Regions from separate parts of the Paraburkholderia edwinii genome, predicted to be linked through region 2. Evidence: predicted binding sites of a transcription regulator. Region 2 holds the regulator's gene; the other holds the start of a gene.
The links. The regulator LexA, encoded in region 2, represses DNA repair genes until DNA is damaged. The targets are predictions, from matches to a motif close to ACTGTATNNNNATACAGT.

Region 1: imuA (translesion DNA synthesis-associated protein ImuA) is a predicted target of LexA. The motif match lies at 1,546-1,563, and genes of this name have one in related genera.

What each region holds. Positions count from the first base shown of each region.
Region 1 is NZ_CP080095.1:1,912,012-1,915,425, reverse strand. Features, by position in the region: gene KZJ38_RS08550 (Y-family DNA polymerase) at 1-893, opposite strand, end outside; gene imuA (translesion DNA synthesis-associated protein ImuA) at 823-1,530, opposite strand; rRNA gene rrf (5S ribosomal RNA) at 1,852-1,965, opposite strand; rRNA gene KZJ38_RS08535 (23S ribosomal RNA) at 2,147-3,414, opposite strand, start outside.
Region 2 is NZ_CP080095.1:2,205,537-2,208,950, reverse strand. Features, by position in the region: gene cysT (sulfate ABC transporter permease subunit CysT) at 1-396, opposite strand, end outside; gene KZJ38_RS09830 (sulfate ABC transporter substrate-binding protein) at 519-1,568, opposite strand; gene lexA (transcriptional repressor LexA) at 1,889-2,539, shown strand; gene KZJ38_RS09820 (hypothetical protein) at 2,681-3,052, shown strand; gene KZJ38_RS09815 (DUF2939 domain-containing protein) at 3,337-3,414, shown strand, end outside.

The DNA of each region.
Region 1 (3,414 bases), 290 kb from region 2:
ATCAGCGTCGGTTCAATGGCTTGTCTGCCTCGTTCGTGTTCGAAAGTGAGCGTCACCGCGGCTGCCGCGAGTTGCTTTGCGCACAGCCAGCCACATAGTTGTGCGAGCAACCGATGCGCGGCAAATACCGCACCGTCCGCATGCTCGAGCCGATCGGGCAATTCAATGCGCGCGGAAAAAGTGGGCGGCAACTCGAGCCAGTCGAACAGTTCGGGTGCCATGCCGAATGCGCGATCGAGCGAGTCGAGCAGATGCTCGCCGCAACGACGCTGCAAACCCGCGCGCGGCAGACGACGCACATCGGCAATCGATTCGCAGCCGAGCCCCGTGAACCAGTCGGCAAACGGACGGATCTCCGGCACCGCATGCATCGGCAATGGCGCGAGCGCGCGCTCGAGCGAGCTGATTTGCAGCACTCTGCGGTTACCGTGCTTCGCGAGCAGCCACGCGCCCTGGCCGGTCGGCGACGCGCTGATGCGTGCGGTCAGGCCGAACGTATCGAGCAGCGCCTTCGCCTGCCGGCACAATGACAGCACGCCACCGAAAAGCCTCAGGCTCGCGCCGACTTCGACGATGACCGTCGCCTCGTCGAGCAAGGCGACATCCGGTGAGAATTTCATCAGCGCGGTGCCGACTTCCTGCTGCACGGCGTTTTCGCGCGCGATGTCGCGCTCGTATAGACGCGTCTGCGGCGCGAGGGTGTGCACGCCTGCCCGCTTCATGCCGGGACGCACGCCGGCCGACCGGGCCGCGCGATCGACGATGGTCACCAAGCCCTTCTCGAGTACGGCGCAGCCGTGCTCCGCCCCGGCTGCCGTGTCCTCACGCAGCCACTTCGGCTGGAAGACTTCGAGGGGCAGCTTCGGCAAATGAACGGCGAGAAAGACGCGCATGACGGGAATACAGAACAGGAGTGGGTTGCAGGGAAATCGACAGAGGCTCCGCGCGCATAGGACCTCGTCGTTTCACAATGTCGACCATCAGGCCTTCCGCGGCTGGCCGTAACGCCAATCGCAATAAGGCAGGCGATGAGTCTTGTGCGGCCGTAAGCGGCCGGACCATGATGAACAGCGTCTCGGATGATTGAGCCGCCAGATGCAAACGCCGCAACGACGATGCTTTCGCGTGCTGCGTCCACAACAGCACCGCGCCGCAGCTGCCGGCCTGGAGAATCTGCTCGGCAGACCATAATGCATCGGTGATCTTCGTCGCCTTGATCTGCAACAGCCGATCGAGCGACAGACCGATGTAGTTCAGGCCCGGGCCGTCCGGGATATGCGGCGGTTTGATCAGCGCGACGGGTCGATCGTTGAGCAGACTGAGTGCGGGCAGTAGAAGCCGCATTTCGCCGACACCGGGCTGGTCCACCATCAAGTCGACGAGCTCACCGAGCGGCCATCCGCCACCAGGCAATTCCGCGGACAGGACCGGATAGCCTGTGTCGACCGTCTTCCCACGCCCGTGCGCAAGCTGCGAGGCTCGCCAGAGCGCCGGATGAATCTCTTCAGCAGGGATAGCGACGGATGACATCGATCGTAGGAAAAACCTGTATATCCATACAGTATCCTACACTCAATTCAGAACTCTGAACGGGTACTTTTTGAGATGCTCGGAAGGGGATTCGGCTGAAGTAAGACGATATGTTGGGTGCGTTCTAGCTGAGTTGGGGATCAGCCGGAAGTGATTAATTGAAGGATTGGGTTTGAGAAGAATCTAATTGGGTGGATTAGGCGATCGGAAAATAAACAAAGGCCTGGTAATTCGACATCCACGGAGTGCTAAACGGTTTTTGATTGCCGTAAACGCACAAACCCCGCCTTTGTGGGCGGGGTTTGTGTTTCTTGCGAGGGAGCCTGACGATTACCTACTTTCACACGGGCAATCCGCACTATCATCGGCGTGGAGTCGTTTCACGGTCCTGTTCGGGATGGGAAGGGGTGGGACCGACTCGCTATGGTCATCAGGCATGACGGGTTGCTGCATCGCCATGGTGAGCGCTGCAGCCAATCGGGAAGAAGCGTGGGGTAAGAGGTTGTGTTGTTTGAGGCACAACGTCGATCTCTGAACCTGTGTGCTACCCCCTTGCGGGGGTGGTTCCGGGCCAGGCGCTAAAGCGCCAAGCCGTCACGTAAAACACACCGGTTATAGGATCAAGCCTTACGGGCAATTAGTATCAGTTAGCTTAACGCATTACTGCGCTTCCACACCTGACCTATCAACGTCCTGGTCTTGAACGACCCTTCAAGGGGCTCGAAGCCCCGGGGATATCTCATCTCAAGGCGAGTTTCCCGCTTAGATGCTTTCAGCGGTTATCTCTTCCGAACATAGCTACCCGGCGATGCCACTGGCGTGACAACCGGTACACCAGAGGTTCGTCCACTCCGGTCCTCTCGTACTAGGAGCAGGTCCCTTCAAATATCCAGCGCCCACGGCAGATAGGGACCAAACTGTCTCACGACGTTTTAAACCCAGCTCACGTACCTCTTTAAATGGCGAACAGCCATACCCTTGGGACCGGCTACAGCCCCAGGATGAGATGAGCCGACATCGAGGTGCCAAACACCGCCGTCGATATGAACTCTTGGGCGGTATCAGCCTGTTATCCCCAGAGTACCTTTTATCCGTTGAGCGATGGCCCTTCCATACAGAACCACCGGATCACTATGACCTGCTTTCGCACCTGCTCGACTTGTCAGTCTCGCAGTCAAGCACGCTTATGCCATTGCACTATCAGCACGATTTCCGACCGTACCTAGCGTACCTTCGTACTCCTCCGTTACACTTTGGGAGGAGACCGCCCCAGTCAAACTGCCTGCCATGCACTGTCCCCGAACCCGCTTCAGGGTCCAAGGTTAGAACCTCAAACAGATCAGGGTGGTATTTCAAGGACGGCTCCACGCAAACTGGCGTTCACGCTTCATAGCCTCCCACCTATCCTACACAGACCGGTTCAAAGTCCAATGCAAAGCTGCAGTAAAGGTTCATGGGGTCTTTCCGTCTAGCCGCGGGGAGATTGCATCATCACAAACACTTCAACTTCGCTGAGTCTCGGGAGGAGACAGTGTGGCCATCGTTACGCCATTCGTGCAGGTCGGAACTTACCCGACAAGGAATTTCGCTACCTTAGGACCGTTATAGTTACGGCCGCCGTTTACCGGGACTTCAATCAAGAGCTTGCACCCCATCATTTAATCTTCCGGCACCGGGCAGGCGTCACACCCTATACGTCCACTTTCGTGTTTGCAGAGTGCTGTGTTTTTATTAAACAGTCGCAGCCACCAGTTTATTGCAACCCCTTCACCCTCCTGGCGCAGGCCAGTCAAGCTACAAGGGCGTACCTTATCCCGAAGTTACGGTACCAATTTGCCGAGTTCCTTCTCCCGAGTTCTCTCAAGCGCCTTAGAATACTCATCT
Region 2 (3,414 bases):
TTCCAGAAACTGGCCGATCCAGCCGTTGCCCGCGTAGACGGCTGCAAGCGAGATACCGGCCACCGAGGTCGGCAACGCGAACGGCAGATCGACGATCGCATCGACGACGCGCTTGAACGGGAACGTATAGCGTGTCAGCACCCACGCGACGAGAAAGCCGAACACCGCGTTGATCAGTGCGCCGCCGAGCGCCGCGGAAAACGTCAGCCGGTAGGACGCGAGCACGCGCGGCGAACCGACCGCGCGCAGGAACTGGCTCCAGTCGAGCGTCGCCGTTTTCAGGAACGTGGACGCAAGCGGGATCAGCACCACGAGGCTCAGATACGCCACCGTGATACCGAGTGTCAGGCCGAAGCCCGGCAAAGCGCTCGGCTTGCGGAAGGTCAACGTCGTCATACTGGTTACTCTTTCAAAGGTCTTGCCGGGTCGCGCGGTCAATCCATGCGCGCATCGGTTACAAGCTCAAAAGCGCGCCCGAAGGCGCGCTTGCCTGACTGCATCCGCCGCAGTCACTGAAACTACTGCGGCGAGTAAATCGAATCGAACACGCCGCCGTCGGCAAAGTGCGTCTTCTGCGCGCTCGTCCAGCCGCCGAAGGTATCGTCGACCGTGTAGAGCTTAAGCTTCGGAAATTTTTCGGTCAGCGAAGCGGGCACCTTGTTCGAACGCGGACGGTAGAAGTTCTTCGCGGCGATCTCCTGCCCTTCCTCGCTATACAGAAACTTCAGATACGCTTCGGCGAGCTTGCGCGTGCCGTGACGGTCCACGACCTTGTCGACTACCGCGACCGGCGGCTCCGCGAGAATACTGACCGACGGCACCACAATCTCGAACTTGTCGGGCCCGAACTCCTTGATCGACAGGAATGCCTCGTTTTCCCACGCGATCAGCACGTCGCCGATGCCGCGCTGCACGAAACTCGTCGTCGCGCCGCGCGCGCCGGAATCGAGCACGCCCGCATTCTTGTAGAGCTTCGACACGAACTCCTTCGCCTTCTGATCGTTGCCGCCCGGTTGATGCAGTGCGTACGCCCATGCAGCCAGATAGTTCCAGCGCGCGCCGCCCGACGTCTTCGGGTTTGGCGTGACGATCGATACGCCCGGCCTGGTCAGATCGTCCCAGTCCTTGATGTGCTTCGGATTGCCCTTGCGCACGAGAAACACGATGGTCGACGTGTACGGCGAGGCGTTGTCGGGCAGGCGCTTCTGCCAGTCCTTGTCGATGAGGCCCTTGTTTGCGAGCGCATCGATGTCGTAGGCGAGCGCGAGCGTCACGACGTCGGCCTGCAGGCCGTCGAGCACCGAGCGCGCCTGGGCGCCCGAGCCCCCGTGCGACTGCTTGAAGGTAACCGACTCGCCGGTCTGCGCTTTCCATTGCTTGCCGAATGCCGCGTTGACGTCCTGATACAACTCGCGCGTCGGGTCGTACGACACATTCAGAAGCGTCGTATCAGCATGCGCCTGTGCCGCCAGCCCGAGCACCGCAGCCGCACCGATGGCCAGCGATGCGAACAATCTTTTTGCGCGCCCAGCCGCGCTTCCTGCCAACCCCGTCGTCCGATAGACCATTGTTTTCTCCGCTTTCCGGTGTTTCCAGGCACGGTGGATTGCTTGTTCCGCCGGGCCTGATATCGATTTGCGGCCAGTCTATCCGCGGCGCTTCATCATTAAAAATAATGTTTCTTCATTTTTTAATACGCAAAAGTGGTAACGATGGCTGGATGCGACGCTCCGTCGTGTATTGCGTCGTTGGAACGCCGCTCGGCGGCGTTTTTGCGGCAGGGAATGAGCCAATGAGGGGCCGATGAGCGGCGAACTTAAAGTAAAGCTTGAAAATCGCCAGATACTGTATAAAAATACAGTCACCTGTTTATCTATACAGTGTCGCCATGACCAAACTTACCGCACGACAGCAGCAGGTTTTCGATCTGATCCGCCGCGCGATCGAGCGCACGGGCTTCCCGCCCACGCGCGCCGAAATTGCGGCTGAGCTGGGCTTCAGCTCGGCGAACTCCGCGGAGGAACACCTGCGGGCGCTGGCCCGTAAGGGCGTGATCGAACTTGCGGCCGGCGCGTCGCGCGGTATCCGGCTGCTCGCCGGGCAGGACGATGCGCCGCATCAGTTCACGCTGCCGCATGCGGCGCTGATGCAACTGTCGCTGCCGCTCGTCGGCCGCGTCGCGGCCGGCAGCCCGATCCTCGCGCAGGAACATATCGCGCAGCACTACGCGTGCGACCCGGCGCTCTTCTCGAGCAAGCCCGACTATCTGCTGAAGGTGCGCGGCCTGTCGATGCGCGACGCGGGCATTCTCGACGGCGACCTGCTCGCGGTGCAAAAGCGCAGCGAAGCGAAAGACGGCCAGATCATCATTGCGCGTCTCGGCGACGACGTCACGGTCAAGCGCTTGAAGCGCCGGCCGAACGGCATCGAACTGATCGCCGAGAACCCTGATTACGAGAACATTTTTGTCGAAGCCGGCAGCGCGGATTTCGCGCTCGAAGGCATCGCGGTCGGCCTGATCCGGCCCAGTGAATTCTGATTTTCCGCTGATTGAGCGCCCCGAGTTTTCGCTGAGTTTTCCGCTCAGTTCTGGCTGAGTCGTCGCTCAATTGCCACTCAGTTGCCACTCGGCTGCCAGCTCAGTTTCTGCCCAGTATCCGAATACCGCCTGGAGAGATTCATGGAACGCCTTGCCCGCCTGCTGCCCTTCCGCCAGTTCGGCCGTCTACGCCACTTGCGCAACCTCGTACCGTGCGCCGTGCTCGACGCGATGCATGTACCGCGCACAGGTTCGCTGTTCGATTTCGAAGAGCATGAGCGAACGATGGCCGACGCTGACGCGTCGTCGCAGCACGCGTCGTTGCCGTCGTCGCAACCCGCGTTTGCACGCGTTTCGCTGAACGCCGCGCTCAACGCGGAGCCCGCTCGTCGTGCGCCGGTGCGCGTGTACCACGGGCCGTCGCGGCTCATTATGGTCGGCACCGTCGATGCGGTGTGCAGCATGATCGACCGCTGCATTGCCGAGGAGCATGCGCAAGCGCAAGCGGCCTGAGCAGGCTCGTTCATCGCGGACGCGCACGTCGCGGACGCGCACGTCGGGAACGCGTACGTCGCCAACGCGCATGTCGCGAAACGTGCATGTAGCCTACGCGCATGTCGCCAACATGCGCGGCGCGATGAAGCACATGAAATTGCGGGATCGTTTCAGCGAGAATGGGGTCCACGTTAGGTCACCCTATTCAACCCATTGAAGGAACGTCCCGCACGATGATGGTCCGCACAAGCCGCGCGAAGCGCGCGATCAATGACCGTATCGGTCACCCCATCAATCGCAACATGAATCACAGGATGAACGGCAGCGTCAGGCGGTCCGTGCTGGTCACGCTTGTTGTCATTGTCGTTCTGATCGCGCTG